Regions from separate parts of the Ferdinandcohnia sp. FSL W7-1320 genome, predicted to be linked through region 2. Evidence: riboswitches for the same ligand, from Rfam matches in the RefSeq annotation. Region 2 holds a riboswitch; each other region holds the start of a gene.

Region 1 (4,217 bases), 1.5 Mb from region 2:
GGTTCAAGTGCTTCAGCTGGAATACTTTCAACTAAGTTATGTACATGGAAGGCAATATCATTCTCTTGTAATTTTACTTCTAAATTTAAAGGCAAAATTAATTGATTCATGTTATAATCTTTAAACATAAGGACACTTCTTTCTGTTTGGATTTGGTGTGGTAACTTAATTTTAACAAAGAATGTCCTTATTTTTTATTTAAAAATAATCAAAGCCTGTGAAATTTTACTCATGGTAAAATTCCACAGGCTTTTTCATTTCAGAGGAGGGTTTTGTCCCAGCCTCTTTTATTTAAATGACCTAATAAATATTTCTAAAGGATTTTTACAAAAATTGTTGAATTACTTTCTTAGTAAAATAAGGGAGTTATTCGAATGATTACGTACAGCTTGTTAAGAGGAAAAAAGGTTCAGCTTGTCAGAATTAAAGAAGATGATGTACCGATTATTGTAAGTTGGTATGAGGACCAAGAGTTTCTTAGAAATCTAGATACTTTACCATCTTTCCCTAAACATCCTTCTGCTTTTAAAGAGTGGGTTGAGCAGAAAAACGAGAAGGAGTTTGTTTTTGGGATTAAAGAATTGGAGACAGAGAAATTAGTTGGATTTGTGGACATTGACAGCATTATTTGGCCACATCGAAATGCTTGGCTTGCAATCGCAATTGGTGGAGAAGGAAACCGTAATCGAGGGCTTGGATACGAAGCCATGCAACTCGTGTTGGATTTTGCTTTCAAAGAGTTAAATCTTCATAGAATCCAATTAACCGTTTTTCAGTATAATGAGAGGGCCATCGCCTTATATGAAAAGTTGGGATTTGTTAGAGAAGGCACATCAAGAGAATTTCTAGAGCGTGACGGGAAGCGATTTGATATGTACTTTTATGGGCTGCTAAAACATGAATGGAAGAAATAAAAAATAATTCCCCTAGAAGCTAGGGGAATTTAATCTACTTCATTTCATAGTTTAAGTCCCAAATAATCCCGAATTGGTCCTTTACTTTTGCATATTTTGCCCCCCAAAAAGTATCCTGTAATTCCATGAACACAGTGCCTTTTTGCTTTAGGTCATTGTAGGTTTTCGTAATTTCCTCTTCACTTTCAAATTCCAAAACTAAAGAGATATTGTTTCCAAAGGATACACTTTGGTCGGGAGAGTCATCTGATACCATTAGTAAGAGTTCGTTCTTTTTGAACTTACCATGAATAAGTCGGTCATTAGCCCAATCCTGAGTTTCATAGCCTGCTTGAGCATATGTTTGAACATCCAATATTTCGCCCTTAAATATTTCCTGATAATATTCCAAGGCTTCTTTCGCATTCCCATTAAACATTAAATAAGGTGTCGCTTGTCCTTTCATTCACAAAACACTCCTTTTTAATATCAGCAAGTTGCCCTACACTATGTTTTCTATTTACTAAAGAAATCATACACGATTGTATATTTTTTCCTCATGAATCATTATAATTAAATATAATACAAAATACAAGAACGAATGTTCTTTTCGGAGGTGCGTTTTGTTTATCAGAAGACTTTTGCCAGAGGATGCTGAAAGCTATTTTAGGTTGCGATTACAAGCTCTAACAACTGACCCTGATGCATTTTTAGTTACGTATGATGAAGCAAAAAATAAAGATAACCCAATAGGAGAGTACAAGAAAAGTTTTCAATCTGAAGAAATAATAACGTTTGGGGCATTCGAAGGAGAACATTTAGTGGGTATGGTAACCTTAGTCAGGGAAACACGGCGAAAAATAAGACATAGGGCTAATATTGTGGCGATGTATGTTGATGATGAAAAAAGAGGCAAGGGAATTGCAAATGCATTGCTAAATGAAGCTATTAAAATGGCAGTAAATCTCCCTGAAATCGAGCAGATATATTTAACAGTAGATGCGGAGAATAAACCAGCTAAAGAATTGTACAAAAAACTAGGTTTTCAAACATTTGCTGTAGATAAAAAGGGCATTAAATACAATGGACAATATCGGGATGAAGAGCTCATGGTATTATTTCTCGAGAAATAATTGTCAATTTTTGTCTTGCTAAAATAATAGGTGTCCCTTATTATTAAATGTGATAGTATATATTGATAGAATTTGAATGTTAACAACTACATATTGTGTTTAGCCTTGGGGAAAAGATGCCATTTGTGCTTAAAAGGGAATCTGGTGAAAATCCAGAACTGCCCCCGCAACTGTAAATGCTGACGAAATGAACAGACCACTGTATAAGATAACTTAAATAAAGGTACTTATATGGGAAGGGTTCAAAGTAGAGCGACGCATGAGTCAGGAGACCTGTCTTTTCTTAAGATGTTTCACCTTCTTCGGGGATTGGGAAGATGAAACGGTGGCGACAGGTAGAGCAACTCTTGTGCTCTCTTGATGTTATCGTTTCATCCGCTCAATTGAATTGGGCGGATTTTTTATTTTAACGAATAAATTGTTAAGGGAGAGAAATAGATGAATAATACAACACAAGGGGAATTGGATTCCATTTTACACTCGCTTGAATATGCAGAAAGTACCTACCAGCTTGACACTACCGAAATTCGAAACAAACTGCAGGAAATAAATTTTAATACAGTTGAAGCGAACCAGCATGCACTTTTTTATTCCTTAAACAAAATTGCCATGGATCAACCCAACTGGACATATTTAGCGGCTAATCTCTATTTAAATGAACTGTATGAAAAAGCTGCAACGAATCGAAATTACAACAGGGCTCTAAAATACGGAAGTTTGTATGAGTTGCTACAGGAACTTACATCAAAAGGAATATATTCTGATGAATTATTAAACTCCTATTCTAAGGAAGAGATACTTGAACTAGGAGATGTAATTGATCCAGATAAAGATCATTTGTTTACATACATCGGTTTATTTTTATTAGCGGATCGGTATCTTGCAAGGGATTATGAAAGAAATATTTACGAACTTCCACAGGAGCGATTCATGATAATTGCAATGACATTAATGGAGCATGAGGAAAGGGAGGTTCGACTTACTTACGTGAAAGAAGCCTATTGGGCATTAAGTAATTTATATATGACAGTCGCCACACCAACTCTATCAAATGCAGGTAAAAGCTTTGGCCAGTTGTCCTCTTGTTTCATTGATACTGTTGAGGACTCACTTGATGGAATTTATTTAAACAATTGGGATATTGCTAGATTATCAAAAGATGGTGGTGGAATTGGCGTATACTATGGCAAGGTTCGCGCGTTAGGGTCTGACATAAAGAAATTCAAAGGAAATTCATCCGGAATCGTTCCTTGGATTCGCCTTATCAATGATACAGCAGTAAGTGTTGATCAATTAGGACAACGACAAGGAGCAATCGCCATCTATTTAGATCTCTTCCACAAAGATATTATGAATGGTTTTCTAGATTTAAAGACAAATAATGGAGATGAACGTCGTAAAGCTCACGACATCTTTACGGGGGTTTCGGTACCTGATTTGTTTATGGAAAAGCTGCAAGAGGTAGATGAAAACGGCAGAAGTATTGGGGAATGGCAAACTTTTTGTCCACATGAAGTAAAGCAAATCATGGGCTGGAGAGATGAGCAAGGAAATCCATTAGGGCTCGAGGACTTTTACGATGAACATGATAATAAATACTTTACCGAAAAATACTTGGAAGCTGTGAACCATCCACTTTTACCACGGAAATCCTATCGTGCGATGGATGTCATGGCAAGGATCATGATTGCTCAACTAGAAACAGGTACACCATATATGTTTTATCGTGATGAAGTAAATCGCCAGAATCCAAACAAGCACCTTCTAGGAACAGGACGTACTTCGATTTTCTGTAGTAATTTATGTACAGAAATCGCACAAAACATGTCCGCAACTGCGATTACGAAGGAGTATATTGACGATGAAGGAAATATTGTGATCATTCGAAAACCAGGTAAATTTGTGGTTTGTAATCTCTCATCTGTCAATCTACCAAGAGCTATTGGGGACGAGGTACTTGAACGTTTAATTCGAATTCAGGTTAGGATGCTTGATAATGTTGTCGATTTGAATACGATATCCGTTAAACAAGCTGATCTCACAAATAAGAAGTTTCGGGCGGTGGGCTTAGGTACATTTGGGTGGCATCATCTTTTAGCAGTAAAGGGAATTTACTGGGAATCAGATGAGGCTGTTCAATATGCTGATGAACTATATGAAGAAATTGCTTATCATGCGATCAAATCATCGA
Region 2 (4,217 bases):
TGGGATGACAAGTCCTACAAAACCAATCGATCCAGACACTGCAACTGCGGCTCCCGTTAATAATGAGGCTCCGATTAGGATATACAACTTTCCTTTCTTCACATCAACCCCAATATGATCTGCCGCCTCCTCCCCAAGAGCTAACGCATTCAACTCCCGGTAATGGTAGAACAAAATAAAGGAACCACACAACATAAATGGAAGAATCAACTGAACATGACTCCAGCCTCTTAGTCCTACACTTCCATATAACCAATAGATAATTTGAGTCATTGAATCTTGGTCGCTTAGTGAAATAATGAGGGAAACAACTGCTCCAATAAAAGAACTTACAATTATCCCCGCCAAGATAATGGTTTCAATCGCTAAGCTTCGACTACTCAATCGAACAAGTCCGAATACAATAAGGAGTGAAATAAAACCACATACGATTGCAACAATAGGAAGAGTAAAGTTTCCTAACCCCAAAATCGTAAACTGAAAAAATAAAACAATTACTGCACCAAGAGATGCACCAGATGAAACCCCGATTGTATATGGATCCGCTAATGGGTTACGTAATAATCCTTGGAATGCTGCACCCGCTAATCCAAGAGACGCACCAACAAAAAATGCCAGCAATACCCTAGGTAATCGGATATTCCAAATGATCATTTCTTCATTTCTAGCAACCTCATTAAGCCAGCCCCAACCAAATGTGTTGTCTAGCACAATATGTAAAATGGTTGGAACAGGCACGTGGACACTACTAATGAATACGCCTAGGAGGGCTGTACTAAGTACAAACCCTCCACTTAGAATATATAACCACGTAATTTTATTTATTAAAAACTTCTGGATAAATAAGCTTCGCAAGAGTCTCGACTCCTTCAATTAACCGAGGACCTGGTCTCGTAACCGTATCATTATCAACATCAAAGACCTGTTTATTTTTAACTGCAGGAACTTCAGACCAGCCTTCACGCCCATATACTTCTTCAGTTGGATTATCTATGTAGTAGCCATACGTTGTAATGATGACATCAGGATTTAATTGGACAATTTCCTCCTCTGTTAACTGTACCCACCCTTCATGCTCCTCTGCTGCATTAATAGCTTGAATTGCCTCAAGCATTTCATGAATAAACGTATTGGTTCCTGTTGTAAAAATATCTGGTGCTGGCGAAACCTCAACCCAGACTTTCTTTTTATCTGTAATAGCTGAAGCTTTTTCCTTGATTTCATCAAAGCGTTGCTTCATATTTGTCACAATTTCGTTTGCCTCAGTCGCAGTTCCTGTAGCTTTCCCAATCATTTCTATATGTTCATACGCATCTTCAAATGAAGAAGCACTTCCAACGACAATCACATCAATTCCTGCATCTTCAAACTGCTTTAATATTTCAGGATGTGTATTGTAATGATAATCAGTAACAAGAGCTAGGTCCGGAAGAAGTGAAAGAACCAATTCTGCATTGATATCCTGTGCACCTACTTTTTGTATTTCAAGTGCTTCTGATGGATAATTATCGTAATCCGAAACTCCAATGATTTTTTCTCCTAGGCCAAGTGCAAATGCAATTTCTGTATTACTTGCCTGTATGGAGACAATTGATTCAGGTTCTTCATCAATCGTAACTTCTCGATCAGCACTGTCTATAATCGTGATAGGGAACTCTTGATTAGCGTTCTCCCCTTCAACATTTTCAACGGTTTTTGGAGCCTTTTCATCTTGAGCCGTTTTTTCTTTTGTACCACAACCTGCAACAATACCCATGGTAAAAAGAAAAATAAGACTAAACAGACCCCATTTTTTCAACATTTCCTTCATTTTTTTATCCCCCTTCAAATTTTGAACACAAAAAAACGCCATTCCACAGGAAGAGCGTTTCGTAAAGGCATAATAAAGGTTATTTGCTTAGAACTCCAATAAAGCAATCCTAATATAACAAATATAGTATCATATGATCATTTATTTGCACTTTAAACGTTCCTTTCCTCGAGGAAGCTTAAAAAACAAAATAGGCAGGTCTCCTGACTTGCGAATCAACGGTCGGTTACTCCTTCCCATGTTACTTACACAGTGGATATTTGTAACCTTCCTCCTCGCTTACAGTGGCGGGACCGTGTTGGACTTACACCAACTTCCCTCTTAGTCTCACATTCTCTCATTAGAAGAATGGTAAGAAACCTATTTGCGAAATATTCATTTTTTTGTATTCTGAGAAATTATAATACAACCCTATTGTTTTGTAAATAGGAGTTAAGGTCATGTCAGTTCCTTTTATGAAGTATAATAGAATTAACCAATACAGTTGAAGAAAACCTTTGAGAATCAATCATTTAATAGGAAATAGACGTGCCGATAAACACGTCTATTTTATTTAATGGGAAGCAAAGTATAAAAAAGTTTATGTACTTAACTGTGTTAACGGTATCGCTCTTCTTTAAATGGATTGGCCGTCATCGAATAGCCACGCTCTTCCCAATAACCAGCCTCGTCTTCCTTCATAAACTCTATCCCTGAAACCCACTTTGTGCCTTTCCATAGATAAAATTCTTCTGGTGGAATAAACCGTAGTGGATAACCATGTTTTAGATCAATATCTTGCCATTCATGATTTTTATCCTTCCATCGGAATACAAATAAAGAATCGTCCCCTAATAAAGGCTCTAGCGGTAAGTTTGCAGAATAACCAAATCTCTCCCTATTGGAGTAACCGTAAATTTTGATGTATTTTACGCTTTCATTCATTTCAACTAATTTCAATAACTCTCTAAGCGCAATGCCTTCAAAAGTTGTATCAAATTTAGACCATGTGGTAACACAATGCATGTTTACGGTTGATATGGTTTTTGGAAGCTCCATGAATTCCTTATAGGATAAGGACTTTTCTTGCTTCACTTCTCCAAAAAGTCTGAAATTCCATGTGATTTCATTAAACTCGGGAACATCCCCTGTGTGCAGAATTGGCCATTTTTCTGTTTCAAATTGCCCAGGTGGAAGCTGCCTTTTCATCTTACACCACCCCTTTTTCATTTTTAACGCTACTTAAATCACTGTGCTTTGTATAGTATGCTCCAAGCCTTTTCCTTTATAAACATGATATGAAAGTAGGTATTGATTACCCCTCCTCTACCCCATACACTTTCTTAGCCAGAGCTGTATTAATTTTTAATGGCTTCCTTGCAATGACTTGTTCCCTTTCTAATTCTCCTAATAATAAACTAACAGTTTCTCTTGATGACCCGATCATACTTGCGATGTCATGCTGAGTAATCTTGACCTCAACTGTTTGCCATTCCCCACTTCTTACACCAAATCGGTTACTTAACTGCATAAAAAGTAAAAGAATTCGATATTTGACATCTTTATAAGCAATGCTTTCTGTTATTTCGTACACTTCTTTTAACTTTGAGGTCAGTATAGTTATAAGTTTTAACGAAATATCGGGATGTTGACGTAGTAACTGTTCAAAACGCTCCTTTGCTAGCGAGCAAACATAGGAATCAACCATCGCTTCTGCATAAATGTTAGATTCTGTTAAGGAAAAACTAGAAGTTTCTCCAAAGATATTACCTTCACTTAAAAGATCAATTGTGAATTCCTTTCCTGTTGAGGATATCTTATATAAACGAACCTGTCCTTTTTTCAAGAAAAACAACGACCTCATTTGTTGAGTCGGACTTAAGATAATTGTACCTTTTTTAATAGGGACGGTTACCGTTACTTCGTCTAACTTCTTTAATTCCTCTTCTGGTAGCTCATCTAGTAAATTAATTTGTGAAAGCAACATGAGTTTATCCATGTCTTCACTCCCCGTTATACCGTTTTATAATCATTTCATAATCAAAAACCAGTAAATAGATCGATTTCTTCTTTGCATTTACAATCACCTGATAATATATGTAAAACCATATCCATTGTAGCATTGATGCTTTAAATATAAAAAAACGTCCTAGAGAAGTCTCCAGGAACGTTTTCTAAATTATTTAAATAACCGAAGGTATTCCCCATAGCCTTCTTCATTTAGCTTTTCAGTTGGGATAAATTTAAGTGCTGCAGAGTTAATGCAATATCGAAGCCCGCCTTTATCACGTGGTCCATCATCAAATACGTGTCCTAAATGAGAGTCTGCTGATGAGCTTCTGACTTCAATGCGTCTCATCCCATGGGACGTATCTAGTTTTTCAAGGACTTCTTGATGCTTAATAGGCTTTGTGAAGCTAGGCCATCC
Region 3 (4,217 bases), 1.1 Mb from region 2:
CATTTGAGTGGCAATATGTGCTAATACACAATTTTGTGTCGGAATTTCCCACTGCCTCATAAAATCATGTGTCATGTGTAAAATCCTAGATACAGATTCTACTGAATCGTTATTAGGATTGACTCCAATTACTGCATCCCCTGCCCCGTACGAAAGTCCTTCCTTTAAAGAAGCAAGAATTCCTTCTAGATTGTCATTTGGATGGTTAGGCTGACAGCGAAAAGCTAAACGGCCTTGTTCCCCAATTGTTGTGTTGCAGTGAGCAGTCGGTCTAACTTTCTGTGAAGCCATCACCAAATCGATACTGGACATTAACTTTGCAACAGAAGAAATCATTTCACTCGTTAGCCCTTTACTAATTCGTAGCAGTTGGGAAGAACCTGTGTTGTGCGAGAGGATGTATTCCCTTAATTCACCAACTGTCCAACCCGAGATTTCTTGATAAATATATTGATTAATATCATCATAGATAATCCTTGTCACTTCGTCTGATTCATATGGAATCACTGGTTCCTTGTAAATGTCCTTTAAGGTTAACTCACTTAAAACAAATTTTGCTGCCATACGCTCCAAATTCGAACGAGCTGCAATACCCGCCATAATATCCCCAGATTTCTCCTCACTTGCTTTTGCTAAAATTTCTTTAATGGACTGAAATTGATACACTTCATTTTTCAATGTACATTTAAACATCTTTAAGCCTCCAATCTATTTACTCTTCTTCACAATTCAGGATTCAGAAAGCGCTAACAATAATAAGTTAAATAAAAAAGGCACCTTAACAACAAGCCATAAAAATGGCTTCAGTTAAGGCACCTTTACCTGAACGTTTCACTTTTTAACAATTATAGCAAAGAGTGTAAAAACTTGAAAGGTTGTTTTTCGTAATGTTATATAATTGCAGGTTTGATCACTTTTCTATTTTATTCGACCGATAATCCATTCCAAACAATTTATATTTTTTCAGAGACCCCGGTAGCATCTTAAGCAATCCAACCGGCAATTTCTCGCAGTCTGCTTTCGACCTTTTAAAGCGGAACAACTCCTTTACCAATCTCTAACATAACGAGGGACGATTCAATTGTTACGTTTTTGTTTTTCGTTAAGCAAGGTCTCCAAAATTTCCATAAACCTACTTCGAATGTCGTCATTGTTTTGGTATTCGTAAGCTCAGCTGCAATCCATTTTTCCCGTCCCTCTTATACCAAGGTAGTTTCGGGCTCCCATTTTGTTTTCCAATCTCGGAGCGAATTACCATCATAGGCTATTATCCGGCTACATCGGTTATTCTCTTCTCCTACTTACTTCCTTCCCGAGAAGGCACCGCCAATAACGAGTTGCATTTCCAGTCCCCTTCATACTGCATTGATAATAAAACACCCTGACCATGTGAAACCGAATCCTCCCAAAAGGTTTTTAAAGCTAAGTATTTTGATACTATGTAGCGAATGACACCCACATGGGTAATGACAAGAATATGCTTCCTCTCATTAGTTGGACGTTCCATTACTTGTAGAAATAAATCATGGAGAAAGGCATCAATTCTTGATTTGAAGGTTTCCGCTGCCTCACCGTTTGGTATTGGTATTGCTTCCCAATCATCAAGCCACTCCTGCTAACGTGGCTCATTTTTTAAGTGATGATATGTTTTTCCCTCCCAATCACCAAAGTCTATTTCTCTTAATCTTGAATCTATAGTAGCTTCCGTCGAAATATTTAAATAATCAAATGTTTCTTGGCACCGTCGTAAATCACTAGTAAAGATAGAATCAAATTCCTGCTTTACTAAATCTCTTTTTAACTCTAAAAGTTGATGTAGTTCACTTTTTATAACTTGTCGGTCCGCATGCCCTAAATACCGTTTTTCCTGATTCCAGTCGGTTATCCCATGACGAACGAGAAATAAGTCCACATTATAGCAAGTCCCCATAATTCGCCTCCTTCTATTACGGTACCAAGTAAATCTCCATCTGTGCCTTTAAGATCCCATTATCGATCTGATAATAGAAGAACAAAACTCAATTAGCTATTTTCCCCTCCTGTTTTTGAACGCCCAAAAACGCTTTCCCTCAGGAAAGCGTTGTGAAAAGGCAATTTATATACTGCTCGTATATAAAACTTGCAATCTATCTATTAAATAGCAAACATATATTATTTAGAGATTGCCGCTCTTTAAACATTCCTTTCCTCGAGGAAGCTTAAACAAAACAAATAGGCAGGTCTCCTGACTTGCAAATTAACGGTTGGATACTCCTTCCCATGCTAGTTGCACAGTGGATAAAACGTAACCTTCCTCCTTGCTTACAGTGGCGGGACCGTGTTGGAATTGCACCAACTTCCCTCTTAGTCTTAATTGGCTCACTAGGAGCACATTAAGAAACCTATTTGTTAATATTCGTTTTTTTATTCTAACTGCATTATAGTCCAATCATATACATTTGTAAAATATTGTTACTTCCGAAGCAAAGTAAATCGTAAGGTAATTTGAACCTACTTAAATTACTTTAGTTACATATGGTATTCGGATAAACACTATCAAAATAGACCTTATGTTAATCCAATGATTCTACGGTAGATTAGAGATTGCCATTCACGTCCACCCCATCTATCCAGTAAAGTCTCCTTACACTATATATATTTAAAAATATTTTAATCTCTAAAGTAAAAACTGTGACAATCATAAAATAGTTGTCACAGCCATTTATTTTAGAGCAATGTTTTATTCACCCAACTGTTGAATTTGATCTATTGTATTCGTTACATTCTGCAACGTTTGAAATAACTCACTATTTTCGAGTAGAGCTGGATCTAATTGTCCATTTTCGATATTATCTAAATAAAGGTTAATGCCTTCCTCTGCTTGCTGGTTATAATCAACGATTTGTTGATGAAGGTCCTCTGCGACTCCTGGTGGCTGAAGTGAGTTAAATGAATCCATGTCTTCCTGCATTTCAGTTAGCATTGTTTCAAGATCTGCTCTTGCTTGCTCATCGGTAACAGCCTGTTCTGCTAGGCTAGGAGCCTCGTTAACAAAAGTACTAACCTCATTGACATAATCTGTTGCCTCATTCACATACGATAATGTATTATTAACATCCTCTAGGACGGAACAAGCCCCAAGAAATAGTAACCCTATTAAAGAAAAAACTAAAAATCGTTTCTTCACTCTATCCCCTCCTATTTTTTTCATACTATATATACGATACAAAACGGGAAAGGTTTCATTTTTCTTAAACTGACCCTTGTCTCCAAACTTTAGTAAAAATACGAATGATCAAAAAGAACAATGTGCTTGCGATTCCCGATTCCATCACCTTTCAAATCCCAATATGGTAAAAAGTCAACTTTGATATGGTCGATATATAGTGGTTCATCCATGAGATGATGAAAAACATCATCTTCTCGTTCAGTTCCACTATATTCGATGACAATATCCAAATCACTTTCGGCATGAAAATTGCTGTATAAACGACTCCCGATAATGGCTATCTTTATTATTTCAAGATCAAAATCGTCAAGTGTCTCGTTAACATGAGACATGATCATTGATGCTATTTCACTCTTGGAATATTGACTTAACCCGTACACCTCAACAGTACCCAGAAAGACACCTCTATTCTTCTTTTAAATAATGTATACAACTTTAGTAGTAACCGTGTGTCCCAATTTTTAGTTTTTCCTTTAGGACACTCATCACTTATTGACTGTCCACTCTGTGTGATAACCATTAAGAAGTAATGAGGTAACCTTGGTTTTGAATGTCTACATTAAATTGGATATCCATTTTCAAATTTGTATAGTATTTTGTTCTCCAATTTTTTAATTCCTTACGTGTTAATTCTCTCCGAAAGAATTGACCTATTCCAAAAATATCTGCCTTATTCTCTTTTGTTTTTGAAATCATATTGTTAAATCGTTCACTAAGTGCTTGGTTTAATTCCCTTTTAATTTCATTTAGAGACGGCTCTCCTCTTGTTTCCAATATCACTACCTTCAACTTAATTTTGCTTTTTAAGAAGGGTTGGTTGTTATGCATCGAACCTTTGTGGTGGATTGAATTATTAACAATCCGAACAGTTGCTTTTTCCATAACCTCAATTTCTCCTGAACTACTTTCGCCTTTAAAAATATTATATAATAGCGTTTCATCCGGACTTATTTGATCTACCATTTTCCCATTTTTAACGATGGCTGATCCTATTTGTTCCATAGGAAAT
Region 4 (4,217 bases), 430 kb from region 2:
GCTTTAGGAATGGCACTAAACCAAATGGGGAGGCAGTTGAAATATAACATAAATGCCCTTAATCAGGAGAAAGAGCAACTTGCAAGCATATTAAATAGTATGGCGGACGGAGTTATCACTTTAAATCGTGATGGCACGATATTGGTAACAAACCCTCCTGCAGAACGCTTTTTGCAAGCTTGGTATTACCAACAAGGTATGTATCAGGACGTTGGTCAGGAGCTTCCACCAGAGGTCAAGGATTTATTTCAACGTTCCGTTACATTTGAAAAGGAGCAATTTATTGAAATTAGTCTTCAAGGTAGAACATGGGTTATTTTAATGAGTCCGCTTTACAATCAGACGTATATAAGGGGTGCCGTTGCAGTACTTCGCGATATGACGGAGGAAAGACGTTTGGACAAGCTACGTGAAGATTTTATTGCAAATGTTTCTCACGAACTGCGAACTCCGATCGCAATGCTCCAGGGCTATAGTGAAGCAATTATGGATGACATAGCGAGCTCCGAGGAGGAGCGAAAGGAAATTACCAAAGTCATCTATGATGAGTCATTAAGAATGGGTCGACTTGTCAACGAATTATTAGATTTAGCTAGAATGCAATCAGGGAATATTACCTTAAATAAAGAAAAAGTTGATTTCGATACCCTTATTAATCGTGTGATTCGGAAATTTCAAGGTTTAGCTAAGGATAATCAAATAACTCTAACTGCAAAAAAGGTAGACGAAATTGGTGAAATTTATATAGACTCTGATCGCATTGAGCAAGTTTTTACAAACTTAATTGATAATGCGATTAGACATACCGATGAAAATGGTCAGGTTGAAGTACATGTTACTGGTCAAGAAACCTCAATAAAAGTTGATATTAAAGATACAGGTTCTGGTATTCCAGAAGAAGATTTACCTTTTGTATTTGAACGTTTCTATAAAGCGGACAAGGCTAGAACAAGAGGGAAATCTGGTACTGGTTTAGGGCTTGCGATTGTAAAAAACATTGTTAGTGCACACAACGGGAATATATCAGTCCATAGTAAGCTTGGTGAAGGAACGACATTTACATTCGTAATCCCTCGAAAAAGTGAATAATTTGAAAGAACATGGCGAAGATTCTTGTTCCATAAGAAACAATTTCCTTGTAAAATAAAAACTCTTCTTGTAATATAGGGATTGTTAAATAGAAAATTAAATATTTATTGAATCTTAGGTGTCAGAGAATGTAGATATTTCTTTATTCTCTCTAAGACTTAAAAGGGAATCTGGTGTAAATCCAGAACTGCCCCCGCAACTGTAAAAGTGGACGAAATGAGAAAAACCACTGTATGACTGGATGGCAAATGCTGTTCAACATATGGGAAGGACTCAAAGTAGGAAGAAGCTTAAGTCAGTAGACCTGCCTAATTCATTCCTTTTTTAATTCTCCGGGGTGCGGGAATTTGCGTTAAAACACCATGCTTTTTTGTTGTTTTTCTGTTATATCTTCAAAGCTCACCCCAAGGGTGAGCTTTTATTATTTTATTCCGCAGAAGCAAGACACTTCTGCGAAATAAAATAATAGCCTCCGGCGGATAACACGACTTTTCAAAGGAAATTTTCGATCTGTAAGATCAAAGACTAAGAACGCCACATCCTGTGGCAACGTCTTTATGACCCACTTCCTGTGGGCCTAAAACTCGGGCGCAAATACGCCAAGGCGCATTTGATTCGATGTTAGGTGCATAACACACTTATTCATACACATATTTTAACAAAAGGGGAGCTAGAAACATGAAAAAACTATTAGTTTCTTTACTATCATTGGGAATTTTATTTGGATGCAGCAATGCCCCATCTACAAATGAATCTTCCAACAACAAAGCTGAAACTGTAGATAAAGAAGAAGCAGCAGAGATTGTTACAGTCGTTATATCCAAAAACAATGGTGAAGAAATCATTGAAGAAAAAGAAATTAAAATTGAATCAGGAAAAGAAGTTACAGTTATGGACATCATGGAAGCAAACTTTGACGTCGAAACACAATTCGATGGTGCTTTTGTTGCCAGCATTAATGGCGTTGCAGGAAGTGAAGAAGAAAAGACATCATGGTTTTATTCTGTTAATGGTGAAGAAGCTATGGTAGGAGCTAATGAATACAAATTAGAGCCTGAAGATAAGATCGAATTCGATCTCCATAAGTGGGAATAATGAATTTATCCGTTAAAAACTTAACGCTCTTATCGATGCTAATCGCATTGTCCGTTGTAGGTCGTATTACATTTACATTCCTTCCGAATGTTCAGCCTATGACAGCGATTATCGTGATAACTAGCTTATTTTTGGGTCCCATCTATGGTGTGATTGTTGCTGTTTTTGGTTCTATATTAACGAATCTTGTAATGGGAATGGGTTTATGGACTATTGGCCAAATCATAGCATGGGGGATAATTGGGTTAATCAGCGGTGCATTACGAAAGTATCGAGATCGAATTCCTGTCATATTATTAGCCATATATGCAGTATTCTGTGGTTTCTTATATGGCTTTGTCATCTCAATTCCTCTCTATTTATTCTCGGGTAAGTTCTTTGCCTATTACTTAGCTGGATTACCATTTGATATGAGTCATGCAATTGGAAACGGAGTATTTTTTCTCATACTATATCCAATCTTGAGATTACTATTTTTAAAAAATGTAACAATTGCAAAGTAAGGAAGAATATTACCAAAATATTCTTCCTTTTTTTATTAATTCATACTATATTGGGAGTGTAACTTTTTTTATAAAACATTCGACTAATGAAATGAACGGGAGGATTTGCAAATGGATTCCTTGTTTGAGGAACTATATGAAAAGTATCATCACGATGTCTTCTCCTTCTTATTTTATATGGTAAAAAATCGTGAACAAGCTGAAGATCTCGTTCAGGAAGTTTATATAAGAGTTTTAAAATCATATGATAGATTCGAAGGAAAAAGTAGTGAAAAAACATGGTTGTTTTCAATTGCAAGACATGTCGCGATTGATTCGTTCCGGAAACAAAAAGGGTGGAAACAGCGAATAATGGATTCCTTTGATTGGAGTCGTCAAGAGGTAAAAGATTTTGCACCACTTCCGGAAGAAATAGCATTGCAAAATGAACAAGTTCAAATGATGTACCGTTGCTTGGAAAACTGTACAACAGATCAGCGTATGGTACTGATATTACGATATATCCAATCACTTTCGATTGCAGAGACTGCTGAAGCTTTAGGGTGGACGGAGAGTAAAGTCAAGACAACTCAGCACAGAGGTCTAAAGGTATTAAAGAAGTATATGGAGGAATCAGGCGTAAAGGAGGGGATAGATGATGAAAAAATCAAAGTGGAGTGATGAACAACTCGAGCAGATGCTTACGCAAATGCCAGGTGTAAAAGACAAACGGAAGCCACAAGAGATTTATCAAAATATAACCCTTAAAATGAATAAGAAAAAGAGAAAAATGTGGCTTGTCCCTACCCTTGCATCTGCAGCAGCAGCGCTTCTATTATTCATCTTAGCTCCTTCTTTCATTAATAATATGAACAGTTCAAGCTTCGACTCAGCACAAATGGCAAGAGAAAATACAAACATTACTATGGATTCAGAGAATAGAGAAGCATCATCAAAGGACGAATCATTTAGCACATTGCAAAAAGAAGAGGAACCACAACAAGATGAAGAGGCTGGAATATATTCATTTGAGGGACAGCCAAGCAATAGTTACGCTGTAAAAACTGTAGGGGAAAATGAAGTCCTTCTAACATATGGTGTGTATTTGGGCGGTGTAATGTTTCCTTCTGTCGTTTCGGTAATCGTCGATTCTAACGGGGAAAATGTTGTTGAACAATGGCAAAAGACAGTTCCAAGAGTAAATGAAGTTATTCGTAAAAACAAGGAATGGGGCATTGACGAAATATCAAATTCATATTTTGAGGATTTTTCAGAAGTTGTAACGAAAGACAATTCAAAAGCTGTAAGGGTGGACGTAAATAACTCAATTAATACTGAGTCTTTTGCTACTGCTGAAGCTGCAGAATTTTCACATACAATTAGTTCGTTCCGTTATTTGTTAGAAGACTATCAACATGTTGAACTTTTCCAAAATAATCAACAAGGAATTACTATCGGGCAAACGGGTATCATTGAGAATTATATTGATGTTGAAAAAGATACCAAAAAGGCATACCTGTATTATATAAATGATAGTTCAGACCGCAAAAT

Evidence for each region. A riboswitch is a leader RNA that binds a small molecule or an ion and turns the genes downstream of it on or off. The one in region 2 is predicted to bind cobalamin.
Region 1: linked by a shared signal. The riboswitch ahead of NST91_RS19160 (ribonucleoside-diphosphate reductase subunit alpha) and the one ahead of NST91_RS12230 (ABC transporter substrate-binding protein) in region 2 are both predicted to bind cobalamin.
Region 3: linked by a shared signal. The riboswitch ahead of NST91_RS17350 (histidine phosphatase family protein) and the one ahead of NST91_RS12230 (ABC transporter substrate-binding protein) in region 2 are both predicted to bind cobalamin.
Region 4: linked by a shared signal. The riboswitch ahead of NST91_RS09965 (DUF4430 domain-containing protein) and the one ahead of NST91_RS12230 (ABC transporter substrate-binding protein) in region 2 are both predicted to bind cobalamin.

What each region holds. Positions count from the first base shown of each region.
Region 1 is NZ_JBBPAM010000001.1:3,880,871-3,885,087, reverse strand. Features, by position in the region: gene NST91_RS19180 (IS1182 family transposase) at 1-128, opposite strand, end outside; gene NST91_RS19175 (GNAT family N-acetyltransferase) at 375-914, shown strand; gene NST91_RS19170 (VOC family protein) at 949-1,359, opposite strand; gene NST91_RS19165 (GNAT family N-acetyltransferase) at 1,517-2,026, shown strand; cobalamin riboswitch at 2,124-2,321, shown strand; gene NST91_RS19160 (ribonucleoside-diphosphate reductase subunit alpha) at 2,465-4,217, shown strand, end outside.
Region 2 is NZ_JBBPAM010000001.1:2,414,848-2,419,064, reverse strand. Features, by position in the region: gene NST91_RS12235 (FecCD family ABC transporter permease) at 1-855, opposite strand, end outside; gene NST91_RS12230 (ABC transporter substrate-binding protein) at 818-1,810, opposite strand; cobalamin riboswitch at 1,987-2,189, opposite strand; gene NST91_RS12225 (molybdopterin-dependent oxidoreductase) at 2,408-2,998, opposite strand; gene NST91_RS12220 (Crp/Fnr family transcriptional regulator) at 3,105-3,788, opposite strand; gene msrA (peptide-methionine (S)-S-oxide reductase MsrA) at 3,969-4,217, opposite strand, start outside.
Region 3 is NZ_JBBPAM010000001.1:3,503,015-3,507,231, forward strand. Features, by position in the region: gene NST91_RS17345 (ethanolamine ammonia-lyase subunit EutB) at 1-693, opposite strand, end outside; partial or broken gene NST91_RS17350 (histidine phosphatase family protein) at 1,298-1,930, opposite strand; cobalamin riboswitch at 2,198-2,400, opposite strand; gene NST91_RS17355 (DUF6376 family protein) at 2,720-3,166, opposite strand; gene NST91_RS17360 (nucleotidyltransferase domain-containing protein) at 3,256-3,588, opposite strand; gene NST91_RS17365 (Ger(x)C family spore germination protein) at 3,728-4,217, opposite strand, start outside.
Region 4 is NZ_JBBPAM010000001.1:1,981,746-1,985,962, forward strand. Features, by position in the region: gene NST91_RS09960 (ATP-binding protein) at 1-1,089, shown strand, start outside; cobalamin riboswitch at 1,191-1,415, shown strand; gene NST91_RS09965 (DUF4430 domain-containing protein) at 1,768-2,184, shown strand; gene NST91_RS09970 (ECF transporter S component) at 2,184-2,687, shown strand; gene sigX (RNA polymerase sigma factor SigX) at 2,799-3,347, shown strand; gene NST91_RS09980 (RsiX family anti-sigma factor) at 3,322-4,217, shown strand, end outside.